DNA from 4 places in the Alkaliphilus metalliredigens QYMF genome. Region 1 is predicted to be linked to each of the others. Evidence: riboswitches for the same ligand, from Rfam matches in the RefSeq annotation. Region 1 holds a riboswitch; each other region holds the start of a gene.
What was found. A riboswitch is a leader RNA that binds a small molecule or an ion and turns the genes downstream of it on or off. The one in region 1 is predicted to bind cobalamin.

Region 1 (4,220 bases):
ATTAAACAACACATGAATCTTTTGCAAAGACGATTAGATGAGCTTGAATAATATGCCAATAAAATGATGTTGACCGTAAGAAACAGACGGCTAAATTGAGTGGTTTCTATATAAATTCATTCTTTATGGTCACTCACTTAAATATTTTGGTCAGACTCCAGAGAGCAAGCTATTTTAAGCAATAGAGTTGGGTTATTCCTAGCTCTATTTTTATTGGAATAAATATTGCTAATTTCACAAATAATAAACTTGATGTTCATAGTAAATTGTGAGGAGGTGCGATGTATGAAGATTAATAATAGCATAGGATGTACAGTTGATGAATGTAGGTTTCATGCCAAAAAAGAATCATTTTGTAGTTTGGATCATATTAATGTTGTTAAACATGAGAAGAGTGCCAGAAACCAAGAGGCGACTGACTGTGGAAGCTTTAAACTAGAAGGATAAGGATGAGAAAATAACTAGTTGTTAAAAACTTAAAGTGAGCTTACGAAAGGACATCTAAATTATAGATGTCCTTTTCAGTTAAGAAGTTGTTAAAAAATTATTGACAGTTTTAGGAGAGATATGATAATATTTAATTATTGATAACGGTTATCAATCTACTTATTTGATTATTTTTATCCTACATAATAATAGATCATGAAATGGCTTGAATTATATCGTCTAGATTATCAAAGGGGGAGGAACATGATAAACCATTGTTATTGCCAACTTCAGAACAAGGATCAGTTTGTTAAATGGGTAATTCAGCAGCTCGGACCTGTTCTACTGGGAGTGAAACCTGCAGAAATCCTCAGCTTTCCTACAAACATATATGAAACAAATAATCATGTGGAATCAATTAAGCATTTATTTGAGTCTAGCCATAAAATAAGCTGTAAAGAATTTTATACACCCAATGGGTGCATGAAAATCTTTTTTTACAATATCAAGAGTTTGGATAATACATTAATGGAATTAAGGAACCTAAAGTTTTTAAAAGGTCTAGGATATTCACATGACTATCAAATGGATCTATATTTAGATTTAATAATAGAAAAGCTACAAAAGGGAGAAATGCCCCATGAAATTGGCATATTTTTAGGATATCCACTAAAGGATGTACTGGGGTTTATTGGGCATCCGTCATTGAAGCTGACAAAAGTTAATGGATGGCGAATCTATGGGAATCCCCAAGTATCTGATCTAAAATGCCAACAAATATTGGCGGCGAAACAGCAAATTAAGAGGCAACTGGAAACCCTAGAAATAGAAAATGTTGTTGCAGCTGTTTCCTAAAGGGGCTTTGTTAGCCATTAATTGATAATGAGAATCAATTTCATATACAACGAGAAGGGGGATGGGATATAGGATGAAGGAGATCACGGATTCTTTTCAAAAGAATGACGAAGAAAAGACAGAGAAAAGCTGTAGTTGTTCAGAATGCAACTGTTATAAAACAGGGGCTTGTGGTTGTGCAAAAAATTAAATTAGAGGGGGGTTATTAAAATGAAAAAAATCACAGTAATTTATTGGAGTGGAACGGGGAATACAGAAATGATGGCTGAAGCTATTGCAGAAGGAGCAAAAAGTAATGGTGCAGAGGTCAATTTACTTAATGTAGCTAATGCGACCAAGGAAGATGTATTTAATGCTGACGCAGTGGCATTGGGTTGTTCATCTATGGGAGCTGAAGTATTAGAGGAAGAGGAAATGGAACCATTTGTTGAATCTTTAATGGATGAAAGGTTAAAAGGAAAGCCCGTAGCTCTATTTGGCTCCTACGATTGGGGTGATGGAGAGTGGATGAGAGACTGGGATGGCAGAATGAAGGAATATGGAGCAGACTTAGTAAGAGAAGGTCTTATTATTCAGTTAACACCAGAGGACGAAGGGCTTGAAGAATGCAGACAATTGGGAAAAAAATTAGTAGAAGGATAAAACGTAATTTAATATAGATAATTTGAAGGAACAGAGAACGAGCAAATCACTGTTCCTTTTTCTTTTAAGAATAAAAAAATTAATCTTCAGAGCTGAATAGATAAAATATGGATTGACAATTAAAATTGACGCTGATATAATCAAATCAAAATTGAATACTAAATCTATTGGTACAATCGTATGTATAAGATTGCTTAAAAAGGAAGTTCGGTGTAATTCCGACATGGTCCCGCCACTGTAATGGATAAAATTTTGCGAATACCACTGTGTTATAAACATGGGAAGGTGTAAAATTTGTTATTCCTAAGTCAGGAGACTTGCCAATGAAAACAACGCTGTTTATAACTCACGAGGATGAGGAGGTGTTATTTGGAAGTAGAATATAATGTGTTCTACTATACTTAATAATACGCTTTCTATGATTAGAAAGTTTTTTTATTGTGGAGAACTCATGATATAATAACTCAGCAAATTTTTGCTGAGTTATTTTTTATTGCATCCTTTATATTGAGTTTGTGAAATATTTGTTTACATGTTTCTATATAATGGTTATAATATATACAGCAAAAGTAAAAGCAAATGACATGCATTATCAACGAGATTGTTGAACAAATGGATTTAGAGTAAGCTATTATAGATTTTAAAAGGTAAAAGGTGCTGAATTGATAAAGAGGTATGAAATGGATAAGAATTAATCGTTTTGAGATTTTGAAGATTTCAAAGCGTATATAGGAGGTACATGAGGTTGCTTAATTACATAGTAAAACGCTTGTTACAATTAATTCCCATTATGCTGGGGGTAAGCTTTTTAACCTTTGGATTAATGCATATATCTCCTAGTGATCCAGCTACCATGAAGTTATCGGCACAGGGGATCGCTGTTTCACAGGAAATAATAGAAAAAACAAGAATAGATATGGGATTAGATAAACCATTTATTGTACAGTACTTGATTTGGCTCAAAAATTTTTTGTTAGGGGATATGGGAAAATCTTATGTCGATCATTTACCAGTCATAGAAAAATTGATGAAGGCTATGCCATCAACGATTCTTCTATCAGCTAGTGCTATGACTGTTACCTTGGCAATTTCTATTCCTCTGGGGATCATTGCCGCAGCTAGACAGAATAAGCTATCGGACTATATCATACGGTGTATTACTTTTATTGGCATATCGACACCCAATTTTTTGCTATCATTATTCTTAATTTATTTTTTTGCTTTGCGTTTAAACTGGATTTCAGTCTTGCCTCAAGAAACCATGACAGGGTTGATTCTTCCGACTGCTACCCTGTCCATAGCCATGGCATCTAAATATATTCGACAGGTTAGGGCAGTTGTATTGGAGGAATTAAAAAAAGATTACGTGATGGGGGCTCAATCTAGAGGCGTTAAAGGTACGGTTATTTTATATAAAAATGTGTTACATAACTCCATGATTACAATCGTAACATTAATAGGATTATCAATTGGTTCCTTACTTGGTGGAACGGTTGTAGTAGAAACCATATTTCAGTTGCCAGGGCTGGGAAAATTGGCAATAGATGCAATTGGAGTTAGAGATTATCCAGTTGTGCAGGGTTTTGTTGTTTGGATGGCACTGATTTATGTGATGGTGAATTTAATCACAGATATATCATACTGGCTATTAGATCCCAGGACCTATAGCAGTTAGGAGGGAATAGATGCATATAACAGAAAATATGAATGCCTTATGGCTGAGGAAGAGGAAAGCCAAGCTAAATCCAGTGGCTATCAGGTTTTATATATTATTAGGGCTTGCTATCATTATGGTTTTAATCAGTTTGCTGGCACCCTATATTACACCTAATGATCCATATGCAACAGATATAAAGTTTAGGAGACTTCCTCCCTCGGAGCATTTTCTCTTTGGAACAGATGGTCATGGCAGGTGTATTCTTTCTAGGGTTTTGGTAGGAGCTAGAACCTCTATTTTTGCAGCTTTGTCATTGGTGGTCGGTACCTTTGTAGTGGGGACGATGATTGGGTGTTTTTCTGGATACTATGGCGGTGTCATTGATACTATTTTTATGAGATTGGCGGATATTTTGCTAGCCTTTCCAGATATTATTTTGGCCATTGCTGTGGCTGGGATTTTGGGTGGAGGATTAACAAACGCCATGCTGGCTTTAGCTCTGACTGGGTGGACTCAATATGCACGACTAGCAAGAAGCAATGTATTAGCCATTCGAGAAGAGACCTTTGTACAAGCCTCAAGGCTAGGTGGAAATAGTAACATGAGAATTATATTTCGACATATACTGCCAAACATAATG
Region 2 (4,220 bases), 2.4 Mb from region 1:
GGCCATTCGATGGTATGCTAAAACATTAGAGCATCCTGATATCAAAAATAAAAGAATGATTCAGCTTAAATCAAGAACCCAATGGCAATTGGCCAAGGAAGAATATGATCTAAATAAGAGAGGATAGCACCCTATGGGTGCTTTTTTCTTATATTAAAGCATAGATTATAGTAAAAATATTTATGGAGGGGAATTATGAGGAAAAATCCTAAACCACCAATGATTTTTCTGCCAGGGTTAATGGGGTCAATGGGAAGAGATATGATCCCGGGAACAGGGGACTGGAGCTTCGGAGTGGCTCGATGGATTTATAAACCACTCATTGATGGACTAGAGCAAAGAGGATATGTTTTAAATGAAGATTTGTTTATTTGCTATTATGACTGGAGAAAGGAATCCCATGAGATTGTTGACAGGTATTTAAAGCCAATGCTAAGGAAAGCAAAAGAAAAGTGTCCAGGGCAATCAATTGATATACTCTGCCACAGTAGGGGAGGAATCGTGGCCAGGAGCTATATACAAAGCGGAGAGTATGACTATGACATTGGGAATTTAGTCATGATTGGAACACCCAACGCCGGTGCCATTGATGCCTATTATTTTTGGTCAACGGGAGAAATGTTAAATGATCCTAATCAAAAAGATAATCTCTATGACATGATAAAAAGAGGATATATGTGGATTCTAAGAAAATTATTGAATATTCCCTGGGGAATAGAAAACATCCATGAAATCCATCAATCATTTCCCGCTATACAAGAGATGCTTCCTGCATTGGACTATGGAGACATCTTATATTATAGGAATGGATTTGGGGATTTGAAGCATATCCCAAGACCCTGGATTCGGTATCATAATTTTAAACTTGATGAAATGAATCAAGCCATCGCCCTGCGACATCTAAGAAATCGAGTGGAAGGGATCCATGTGATTGTAGGAACCAATGTAGAAACAAATGAATGTTTATTAGTTGATGGTAAAAAATTCATCTATGAGAATCAAGAGGTCATTGTTGATCATACTGTCACCTATAAAGGAGATGGGACTGTAACAAAAAACAGTGCCCAGTTACCCCCTTTCGATTACTATGAAATAGAAAAGAACCATCATCAAATGGTGGGAGCCTCCCTAGAGATATTGCAAGAGATTTATGGGTTAGACATAATTGATAGTATAGAGGAGGATGAGGTTTGCGAAACATTACATTTTATTTTTCATTACCATCATCGCTTAAAGATTGAAAAGAATGGCAAGCTACTTTTAGTCTATCAAGATAAAAAAGTGAACACTGAGTATGAATACATTTCAGAAGAGTTCGGAGAACGATATGTCTGGATAGCTCTAAAAAATATACCAGGGGGTATTTATACAGGTGAAATGATCACAAAGGATACTGATTTAGAGAAATTAGATTTTATCATTATAGGGAATGGTGTGGAAGAGGAATTGAAAGGAAGAGAGATCTTGAGACAGGACCGTGCTTCTGTGCAGGTGACATTTACATTTGAAGTCACTAACTAGAAGGGCCAATATAGCTATTGCCTATGAACTATAAATTTGATATGATAAGGATGAATTAAATCGAATTGGTGCTTTATCAAAGCTTAATAGGGAAAGTGGTTGAAATCCACTACAGCCCCCGCTACTGTAAGTGAGGATGAGTCCAGCAAAACCACTGATTGTGTCAATTGGGAAGGTGCTGGGTGTCAGAAGAATCACAAGTCAGGAGACCTGCCAACCCTAATTCCAAACAAACCTTCGGAGGGAAGGGTGGATCCTGCTGCTTGTATATTATTCCCTTACCTAATTTTAGGTAAGGGTTTTGTTTTTTGAAGAATTTGAAGAACTAAACTATTAATAAAAGGGGTTTGCTCATGAGTGGAAAAAAACTTGTACTGGTTACTGGTGGCGCTAGAAGTGGGAAAAGTAGCTTTGGAGAGTCATTATTGAGGGAGAAACAGGGAAATATATTATATATTGCCACTGCCCAAGCCTTCGATGAGGAAATGAAGGAACGTATCAAGCATCACAAAATACAAAGACCATCCCATTGGATGACCCATGAAGGGTATGAAAATTTAGGTCCGGTCATAAGTGTCTTGGGCGGTCAAATAGAAGGGGTACTACTAGACTGTGTCACAATCATGGTGACGAACTTAATGTTTCAACTAGAATCCAATTGGGATGAGGTGGGTACAGAAAGAATTCATCAGGTGGAGAATCACATCCAAGCAGAGGTAAAGACCTTGCTAGATACAGTAAAGGGCTTAGAGATACCAGTCATATTCATTACAAATGAAATTGGTATGGGAATCGTCCCAGAGAATAAGCTTGCGCGGATTTTTCGGGACATTGCAGGAAGGGTTAACCAAATGATTGCCAAGGAAGCAGACCAGGTTTATTTAGTGACATGTGGGATATCACAACGGATCAAATAGAAAAATACAAGGAGGGTTATAATGAGTAAAAAGCTAGAACAAGGATTAATACATATTTATACAGGTGATGGAAAAGGAAAGACGACAGCTGCACTGGGTCAAGGAATGCGAACAGCTGGGGCCGGCTATCGTGTACTCATGGTACAGTTCTTAAAAGGAAATGAAACTGGAGAGTTAAATAGTATTGAGAAGCTGGGAGAAGGCTTTGAAATCATGAGATTTGGACCTATCAATAATTTTTATCGAAATCTAAGTTCAGAAAGACGGGTAGAGGTAAAAGAAGATATTGGACAGGGAATAGAACAAATTGAGGTGCTTATGATAGCAGATGCATATGATTTGATTATTCTAGATGAAATCATGGCTTCGATCTATTTGGATATTGTCTCAGTTGAGGCTATTATCAGTCTCATAGACAAAAAACCCAATCATGTTGAATTGATTTTAACAGGCAGACAAGCACCAGAAGTTTTGGTCCAACGTGCAGATTATGTGACGGAAATGAAAATGATCAAGCATCCCTTCGAAAAAGGGATTATATCTAGGGAAGGTATTGAACATTGATATGAATCGATTTATTAGTATTTTACAATTCTTAACACGAATTCCTATCAAAAGGGATGTTCCTATGGAGGAAGCATTTCACAAAGGAATTATCTATTTTCCAGTGGTGGGGGGCATTATTGGTGCACTGCTCATGGTAGCCTATCGAGGCGCTTCTCTATATCTAGCACATTCTTTATCTGCTCTATTAACCGTGGGATTTTTTGTTTTTCTTACGGGAGGCCTACACCTAGATGGATTGGGTGACACATTTGATGGACTGTACAGTAATCGTAATAAGGAAACCATACTGGAGATTATGAAGGACAGTAGACTGGGAACGAATGGTGTCCTAGCTATGGTATTTATCCTACTTCTAAAGCTTTACGGAATCCAGGGATTAGGAGAACATCAAATCTATTGGGGAATCATACTGATGCCAGTAATGGGAAGACAGGCTATCGTATATGGCTGTTATCGAACAATCTATGGTCGAAGCCAGGGCTTAGGACATCTCTTTATTGGAAAGGTCAGTAAAAAAGAGCTATTGATCAGCAGTTTGTTGACCTTTATCTTGGCGGCCATGCATTTGCCTAGTCTTATTTTTGCTCTTCTGCTACCCATAGGAAGTCAATTATATAAAGGGCATGTAATGAAGAAAATTGATGGCATGACCGGGGATACATTAGGATCCCTATGTGAGTTGACTGAAGGATGCTATTTATTATTTATCCTTTTGATTACTGGGGCAGGATTGTTCTAAGGAACCCGAGGAAAGGAATCGTAGGTGGATGATAATGAAAAGAAGGGGTGCGTAAATGACTCGAATTTATTTGATACGGCACGGGGAAACCCAGGATAACTATGAAAAAAAGCTTTGTGGTTGGATTGATGGGCCTTTAAATCAATTAGGAAAAATTCAAGCCGCTGGCTGCGGAGAGGCATTGAGAAACATAAAAATGCATGTCATTTATACCAGTCCCCTAAAGCGTGCCTATGAAACTGCAGAGGCAATTAGAGGGGAACGACAAGAAGAAGTCATTGTTGTAGAAGAGCTTAAAGAGCTCCACTTTGGAGATTTGGAAGGATGGACCATGAAGGCAGTACAAGAAACACATCCAGATATTTATAATGGAATTAGAACTGATTCAGTAAATTTTCAGTTTCCCAATGGGGAAAGCATGAAGCAAATGCATGAACGAGCAACCAAGAAGATAGAAGAGCTGATTGAGAAACATC
Region 3 (4,220 bases), 1.2 Mb from region 1:
TTAGTAGTAGCCCCACCCAGAAGTTAGGCATTGCCGTCCCAACAAATATGATTCCTCGTATTATTTTATCTCCTATAGAGTCTTCAAATATAGCGCATAAAATCCCTGCCACAATACTAATTCCCAAAATCATGATCAGTGCTATTGCTGCCAAATATAGTGTAGCAGGTAATGCGCTTAGCATTTCATCTGAAACTGACTTGTTATTTATATAACTATTTCCAAAGTCAAAGCGAAGACTATTTCCCAACCAAATAATATACCTTTCAAAAAAAGGTTTGTCTAAACCTAACTCTTCCCGCATGGCTGCTACAGCTTCATCGGTAGGGGTAATTTCATTGACCCTTAGGGCAACTTCTGCCGGGTCACTGGTGTTTAAATTAATTAGCAAAAACGAAATGAAGGTTATTCCTATTAATATCGGTATAATAAATAATATTCGGCGAATTATATAATTTCTCATTGATTGCCCCCCTTACTAATTCAGATCTAAACATCATCTTTTACATAGGATTCCTTACCTAGTAAGGAATCCTATGTTTAGCTTTATTGCTGAAAATACATGTTTTCAAAAGGTATCTCATATTGGGATGTATTAAAACCAACACCTCTTAATGAAGGTTCATATACCGCTTTTGTTCTAGAATAAGTTAGTGGTATGTATACACTGGCATCGTGGATATAAGTTAGTATCTCATTGTACATTTCCTGTCGTGTATTTTCGTCGGTTTCTATCATAACATTTCCAATCATTTCATCTAGCCACGCTTTTTTTTCAAGTCCTACTTGAGCCTGATAGTCACCATGGGCTGGGATTCTCCATGAAGATACGTAGGATTGAGGGTCGTAGGGAATACCCCAAGATAAGGAATATTGAAGGTCAAAATCTCCTGTTTTTTGTCGATCTAAGAAGGCTTGTTTTTCTTCACCAACTATTTTCAAGTTTACACCTGCATTTTTTAAATTATCTTGCATATACTCACTGATCATACGTTCTTGACTATTATCGGAATTGTAATAAATAGTGATTTCCATTTTAGCACCATCCTTGTACCGATAACCATCATTACCTAAAGTCCAACCGGCTGCATCTAAAAGTTTTGATGCCTTATCTATATCATAGGACCTTTTTTCCAAGTCTACATTGCAATAGGCAACAGTAGGAGACAGTACGGTATCTGCTACGGATTCCGAACCATTAAGTATACCCTCGGCGATGCCTTCTTTATCTATGGCGTATTGCAAGGCTTCTCTTACCTTGATATCTCCTGTAATCTCTTTATTTGAATTTAATAGGATGGCCCTAGAAGCTATGGGCTCACTCATTACAGTAACATATTTCCCCCTATCTTCTAAAGCCTTAAAGGAATCTAAATCAACCATGTCTCCATCAGCTCCAAATAATAGGTCAATCTCTCCCTTTTCAAGGGCAAGAAGTATGGTTTGATGATCCGGCATAACTTGCCATTTAACGGCATTAAGCTTTGCTTTTTCACCCCAGTAGGATTCATTGGCAGTAAATATTGCATACTGATTTTCTTTATGCTCACTAAGCACCCAAGGACCTGTTCCAATGTAACCATTTACTCCTTCTTTCGTGTTGCCATCAATAAAGGAGTTAGGCGATATAAATCTAAAGGGTCTCGTTAATGCCAATTCGCTAAGGGTAGGATAATAAGCATTTTTTAGGACTAAATCAATGGTAAAGTCATCTATAATATCCACATGATCGATTTGATTTACTAGCTCTAACCATGCATGTCTTTCGAAATTATTCATGACGGCATCGATATTCATCTTAGCTGCTGCTGCATTGAACACCTCTCCGTCAGTAAATTTCACATCTTCCCTCAATTTGAAGGTATAGGTCTTCCCATCCTCTGATATCTCCCAATTTTCAGCTAACCAAGGTTTTACCCCCTCGTCTGTATTTATTACTAAGGATTCAAAAACCATATTTTGTGCTGCCATTTCTCCAGAGTAGGTATGGGGGTTAATATCCCTTATATCCTTGGTACTGGCGTATACCAGCTGTGTTTTTTCTTCACCAATATCTCCACTTGCTTGTGTTGTCGCTGTATTACAGCCTACCATAGAAAAACTTAATGCTAAAACCAATATCATCACTACTATTTTATTGCATTTCATTGCTTTTCCTCCTCCTAATTTAAAATAGATCTAATATTATAACTCTTATCAACTGAAGATTTCACCAGTACAGTTGCTGTTATTAACAAATTTCTGCAACAAAAAATCTCCTTAACTACATAAGGAGATCATTGGTAAAATAACCTGTATTTTATCAAAACATACCCCCCTATCCTCCGTAGAGTTGTGATTTATAATAATAGGCAGGTCTTCTGACTCAAGTATCATCACAGTGCAAAGCCTTCCCATATCAACAGTGGCATATTTTGCACTACTACTCTTTTACAGCGGCGGGACCGTACAGGATTTACACCTGTTTCCCTTTTAATTGAAGGCTCAACTTCCTTGATCCTTCAAACCTATTATCGTAGAATATTAGATTTTTAACAATTTCAGTATATATTGTATATTGTTTCCTGTCAAGAAATCAAGGGGACGGTTCTGTTGATTAAATACAGAAGGTAATGGGACAATGATTCAATTCATCGTCCCATTACCTTCTCTTATTTTTTGACGACCTTCAGCTCATTTTATATGTAAAAGACTTTGAGTTTATGTCATAATGGAAGTAATACTTTATCTATATCATCGTATTTTATTTGTTTCTGGAACTTAAGAGGAGGTTACACTTTTGGAATCAAAAAAAATGATAAATCTGTCATTCCTGTTTATTGTTAATTTTTTAGTCATGGTCATCTTTAATTCAACTTTCACTTTACTTCCACTCTATATACTAAAACTTGGTGGCACTGAGTTTCACTCGGGTCTTCAGACCGCCTTGTTTTTTATTACTGCTATTTGTCTGCGCTTCTATTTCGGACCCTTGGCAGATCGTGTTGGCCGCAAAATTCCCTTACTCATAGGAACTGCCTGCTTTGCTCTAACCTCATTATTATTTTATTATAGCAATAGCCTCTGGTTATTGACTTTAGCCCGTATGCTTCAGGCCCTTGGCCTATCTGCTTTTCTATCTAGTTCAATTTCTGCTGTTGCTGATATGGCTCCAGTAAATAAAGTGGGTACTTATATGGGGGTTTACAGATTGATCGGCGCCTTTGCTTTATTGGTGGGTCCCGCTACTTCATCCTTCATTATGAATCAATTTAGCTTTGGATTTTGGTTTATGACTTGTTTTTTATTTGGTCTTATTGCTCTCATTCTTCTATTTAAAACTCAATTTGTAGAAATCACTCAATCTACAAATTTAAGGATTTCTAATTCCATGTTATCAGTTTTGCTTGATAAAAAATATTGGGCGATCTACTTAGGCATAGGATTAACTGCAACCTCCTTTGGCGCCTTACTTTCCTTTGTGACACTTTACATTTCCAGAGTGACCGAAATCAGTAACCCTGGTATTTATTTTACTTTTTTTGGAATTGCTAGCATTTTCTCCACTCTTATCTCAGGACATCTATCTGATCGTTGGGGACGTTCAATGGTGGCCTGGCCAGCCATAGGCCTTCTAGGTTTGGGTGTTTCCATACTGTACTACCTAGATTCCGGTCAATATACGATTTTAATCATTAGCAGCCTGCTAACTGGTATCGGGTTTAATGGTGGTATTTCTGTCTTGTCTGCTTGGTTGGTTGATTTATCCCCCGTCAGCACAAGAGCCACTGTATTATCTGTACAAGAGAGTATCATTGATTTTTCCATTGGTCTCATTGCTCTTGCACTTGGTTCTTTAAGTAGCTCAATTGATTTTTCCATTTCTTTCCTATTCACTGGGCTGATTGTTGTGGTCTTTGCCATTTCATTGATTATTAGAACCAATGCCTCTTCTGCGACTACCCTTAGAGGTTAAAATAATGAGATTACTTTATCCTCTATGAGCTCTAGGGTTCTAATTAATTATCCTAGGCCCGTTACCCTTTTAAAATATGTAAAATATATTTTTACTTTAAAAAAGAGAAATCCTAAAATGAAAGAGGATTTCTCTTTTTTTAAATAGTTGATATAGATAAGAAGCGTGACATTGCTTATCCATATCATAACATATTAACAAATGGTTACTAACTACTCTGGTAAAAGTGGCAAATTACATGACCTAACTCTAGAGGGATATGGAA
Region 4 (4,220 bases), 400 kb from region 1:
AGACATAATGGTCGAATTAAAGTAGAAAGCCAGATAGATGTAGGTACTAAAGTCGTGATCAATCTTCCGAGACATGTGCACCCGGACTTATAATAAACAATGAAATAACAACATGATTGACTCGTATAGTCAGCGCTGCTGTTGCTTAATAAGTACGTTGACTAGGCGAGTGGATGATTGAAGTTTTGAGGAGGCAATTGGAATGTTTTAGATATTTTTCAGCCAGTACGGAAAATATTTTGTTGAGAATTAAGTTTTTAAGTGAAAACTCAGATTTATTCGATTTCATAGTGGGTACTGATTTAAAGGATATTGATGAAAATTACAATGCAAATAATTTGATAATAAATTGACAATACTGGAAAAATATACTACTATGATATTATAAAGTAAAAATTATGATAAATACTAAGTCATGAAGACGAACTAGCTATATTTCAACCATGAAGGTTGTTCTAAGGGCTATAACTGTATTCAGTGACTTTATTAATTTTTTGAGGGGGATGACAAATGGATAAACAATTATGGGAAAAAGCAGTGGCGTTTCATGGGCATGAGTGTCCAGGGTTAGCTATAGGCTATAAAGCCTATGAGGCCGCCAAAGAAAAACTAAAGGTTGGTTTTTCAAAGGATGAAGATATAGTATGTGTAACGGAAAATGATGCCTGTGGTGTAGATGCAATTCAACTATTATTAGGATGTAGCTTTGGAAAGGGAAATCTTATTTATCGTGGTACTGGAAAGCAAGCCTTTAGCTTCTTTAACCGTACCACTGGAGAAAGTATGAGAATTGTATTGAAACCTTCTGACAAGAAAATGGATAGAGGAGAAAGACAAGCTTATTTGTTAGAGGCACCAATCGAAGAAATTTTTGAATTTAAAACACCTAAATTTGAATTGCCAGAAAGAGCAAGGATTTTTACCACGATTGCCTGTGAAGATTGTGGAGAGGGAGCTCCAGAGCATAAAATTCGCTTAATGGAGGGGAAAAGGGTTTGTTTAGATTGCTTTAAAGATTATTCTAGGGAATTATAAAACGAATTAGTTATATTTGTTTAATAAAGTCATGAAGGCACATTCTTTGCTGAAGCAAGAAGTGTTTTTATGGCTTTTGTTTTTAAAAAGGATAACTTCAACTATTCATTAAACTGGGTACTCTTTATGTACTTGATGAAGAGGTTTCTACAAAGTAGCTTGTAACGCAGCCTTTAACCATAAAACCGCAAAGGTTTGGTATACAGTTAGAAAAATTCTACTTTAAAGAAGTTATTAAATTTTATAAGAAAAATAAAAATCTTAAAATAGGAGACAGGTATATGGGTAAAAGTTACAGTAATGTTTCAATGGCTATTATTAGAAGGCTACCTAAATATTATGAATACCTAAAGCAGCTTATAGATAAAAATATAGATAGAATTTCCTCAAAAGAATTAAGTCGTATGATTGGATTTACACCCTCACAAATACGGCAAGACTTAAATAAGTTTGGGGGATTTGGCCAACAGGGATATGGCTATAACGTAGAAGTATTGTATGGAGAAATTGAAAAGATACTAGGCCTAAATCAGAGCTACAGTATCGTGGTAGTAGGAGCGGGAAGCCTAGGCCAAGGTATTGTTAATCATATTGATTTTGAAAATTGTGGATTTGATTTAAAGGCATTGTTTGATATTAAATATAAGTTTATGGGTAAGAAGATTAAGGGTGCCCCTATCTTTTATATAGATGAGTTGCAAAAGTTTATAAGTGAAAACCATATTGATATTGGAGTAATCTGTATGCCTGAGGAGTTTGTACAAGATACTGCAAACAAATTAATAGAGTCAGGTGTATCTGCTATTTGGAATTTTTCACCTATAGATCTTGACGCCCCAGAAGGAGTAATTGTAGAAAACATGAATCTAAACAATGGTTTGCTTACCCTATCTTATTTTGTAAGCAACAGTGGAAAAGATCAGGTTAAATAACGCAATATGATTTTAAATAATATTTGTTTTTATGGAAAATAATTTGACAAAATTGCTATAATATAGTATTTTTAAATAGAAATTTAAAATAATTAAAAATTTAACAAAAAATAGCTTATAAGGTGCTCTTTCATAGAGTTAAAAGGGAAAGTGGTGTAAATCCACTACAGCCCCCGCTACTGTAAATGGGTATGAAATCCGCGAATGCCATTGGGAAACCGAGAAGGTCGGAGAGTAAGATGATCCATAAGTCAGGAAACCTGCCTTATATTGTTATAAAACGAAACCTTCGGAGGGGAGGTGTTTTTTCTTGAGGATTTTTTGTTTTGATTTGAGATGAAACCACGAAGGTTTAGTGTGCAATCATGAAGATTGTTACTTTACTTTTTCGTGGTTTTTTGTTTTAGAGTCACAAATTAGTTGTTGAATTTGAGAGGGGCGAAGTATTATGAGGGATGTAGAAAAAATTGTGTACTGGAAAGATGCTTGGGAAAAAAAGAAAATGGATACTAAAAAGTCTGAAGTTTTTTGGGATAACAGAGCAGCGTTCTTTAATACAAAGGTTTCTCTAGAGAAAAATGAATCCAGCGACATTATAGACTTGTTATTAAAAAAAGAAATGTTGCATGAAGAAATGTCGGTATTAGATATAGGCTGTGGACCTGGAAAACATACCATTCCGATGGCACGTATTGTAAAGAAAATCACTGCTTTAGATATTTCCGAAAATATGCTAAACCATCTTCAAAACAATGCTAAAAAGATGAATTTAGATAATATTAAAACATTGAAGAAAGATTGGAAGGATATTGATTTAGAAAAAGAAGGGTGGAACAAAGCCTTTGATTTCGTATTTGCTTCTATGACACCTGGCGTATTTGATTTTAATACCCTAGAAAAAATGACAAAGGCTAGTAAAAACTATTGTTTTTTAAGTGGATTTGTTGATCGAGAGGACTCTATTTTTGATGAAGTAGAAGCAGAAATTTCAAAAATATATTCTTTGGAAAAACGAAAGGATAAAAAAGTATACTATGCCTTTAATGTTCTGTGGCACTTGGGTTATACCCCAGAGGTGTTTTACCTGAATAGAGAGTGGGAGGACATAAGAACAGTAGAGGAAACATGGCAGTTATATGTAGATAAGATTTCTATGCAAGTTGAATTAAAAGAAGAAGAAAAAATGTATATCAAGGAAGAACTAAAAAAACATCAAAATAATGGCAAGGTAAAGGAAAAAACAAAGGTTAAAATAGGTGTTTTGACTTGGAGTGTATAAATGTAAGCATATATTCACAGGGGAGTTCTATTTCCTAAAATAAAATAGCTCGAAGAGGAGTGAAGGATATGAGTTGGAAACAATGGAAAAAAGGAATGGTAATGATTGTAGTAGGTATGATGATGTTGTCACTTATTGGTTGTGGGACAGATACTTCACAAGAAGAAGTGGAAACCGTGGGGTCAAACAATGAAACTGAAGCAAATAAAGAAAAAGAAGATGTGGTGCTAAAGCTAGGAGGCGGAGACTGGGGATATCCATCACCCTATCTACATTATTCCAGAGGACCTGGTATTTATAAAATGCAGCTGATTTTTGATAGTTTGTTAGAATACGGTGAAGAAGGGTTAATTCCATGGCTTGCCAAGGAATGGGAGGTTTCGGAAGATGGACTTAACTATATCTTTACGCTACAGGAGGGGGTAAAATGGCATGATGGTCAGGTCTTAACAGCAGAGGATGTAAAGTTCTCCTTTGAGTTTTCGGAAAAACATCCTCCAGTACAGAATTATATTATGGTTGGGGATCAGTCAATAATAAAGGAAATTGAAATTCTAGAGGATGGTAGGGTGAAATTTACTTTTGCAGAAAAGAATGCAACTATTTTAGAAAAAATAGGAACAGTAAGAATCATTCCAGAGCATATTTGGTCAGAGGTAGAGGATCCAGAAAGCTTCCAGGATGAAAGAGCAGTAATAGGCTGTGGACCCTATACATTAACGAACTATAGTAAAGAACACAGTACCTACGAATTTACAGCTTTTAAGGATTATTGGGGACCAAAACAGAAGGTGGAAAAAATTCAATTTGTGCCTGTGAGTGATGAAATTATGGCATTTGAGAACGAAGAGATAGACCAAATCGGTGTAGGGGCCGATTTATTGGATCGATATATGGGAGATCCTACTTTTACAGTGTTAGAGAATCCAGCATTTTGGGGATACCGTTTAACACTTAATATGGAAAAAAATCCG

Region 2: it holds a riboswitch for cobalamin, as region 1 does, so the genes downstream of both, cobU (bifunctional adenosylcobinamide kinase/adenosylcobinamide-phosphate guanylyltransferase) here and nikB (nickel ABC transporter permease) in region 1, are expected to answer to the same signal.
Region 3: it holds a riboswitch for cobalamin, as region 1 does, so the genes downstream of both, nikA (nickel ABC transporter substrate-binding protein) here and nikB (nickel ABC transporter permease) in region 1, are expected to answer to the same signal.
Region 4: it holds a riboswitch for cobalamin, as region 1 does, so the genes downstream of both, AMET_RS07475 (class I SAM-dependent methyltransferase) here and nikB (nickel ABC transporter permease) in region 1, are expected to answer to the same signal.

Annotation. Positions count from the first base shown of each region.
Region 1 covers NC_009633.1:1,166,006-1,170,225, forward strand. The annotation lists gene AMET_RS05485 (hypothetical protein) at 1-51, shown strand, start outside; gene AMET_RS24875 (DUF1540 domain-containing protein) at 286-447, shown strand; gene AMET_RS05490 (DUF3793 family protein) at 691-1,281, shown strand; gene AMET_RS05495 (flavodoxin) at 1,492-1,923, shown strand; cobalamin riboswitch at 2,075-2,262, shown strand; gene nikB (nickel ABC transporter permease) at 2,663-3,598, shown strand; gene nikC (nickel transporter permease) at 3,609-4,220, shown strand, end outside.
Region 2 covers NC_009633.1:3,718,720-3,722,939, reverse strand. The annotation lists gene AMET_RS17815 (DUF2225 domain-containing protein) at 1-127, shown strand, start outside; gene AMET_RS17810 (lipase family alpha/beta hydrolase) at 196-1,521, shown strand; cobalamin riboswitch at 1,571-1,753, shown strand; gene cobU (bifunctional adenosylcobinamide kinase/adenosylcobinamide-phosphate guanylyltransferase) at 1,875-2,438, shown strand; gene AMET_RS17795 (cob(I)yrinic acid a,c-diamide adenosyltransferase) at 2,460-3,002, shown strand; gene cobS (adenosylcobinamide-GDP ribazoletransferase) at 3,004-3,744, shown strand; gene AMET_RS17785 (histidine phosphatase family protein) at 3,800-4,220, shown strand, end outside.
Region 3 covers NC_009633.1:4,845,904-4,850,123, forward strand. The annotation lists gene opp1B (nickel/cobalt ABC transporter permease) at 1-463, opposite strand, end outside; gene nikA (nickel ABC transporter substrate-binding protein) at 547-2,148, opposite strand; cobalamin riboswitch at 2,334-2,526, opposite strand; gene AMET_RS23595 (MFS transporter) at 2,780-3,955, shown strand; gene AMET_RS23600 (vanadium-dependent haloperoxidase) at 4,168-4,220, opposite strand, start outside.
Region 4 covers NC_009633.1:1,568,656-1,572,875, forward strand. The annotation lists gene AMET_RS07460 (sensor histidine kinase) at 1-93, shown strand, start outside; gene AMET_RS07465 (FmdE family protein) at 511-1,035, shown strand; gene AMET_RS07470 (redox-sensing transcriptional repressor Rex) at 1,317-1,967, shown strand; cobalamin riboswitch at 2,071-2,249, shown strand; gene AMET_RS07475 (class I SAM-dependent methyltransferase) at 2,416-3,246, shown strand; gene AMET_RS07480 (ABC transporter substrate-binding protein) at 3,315-4,220, shown strand, end outside.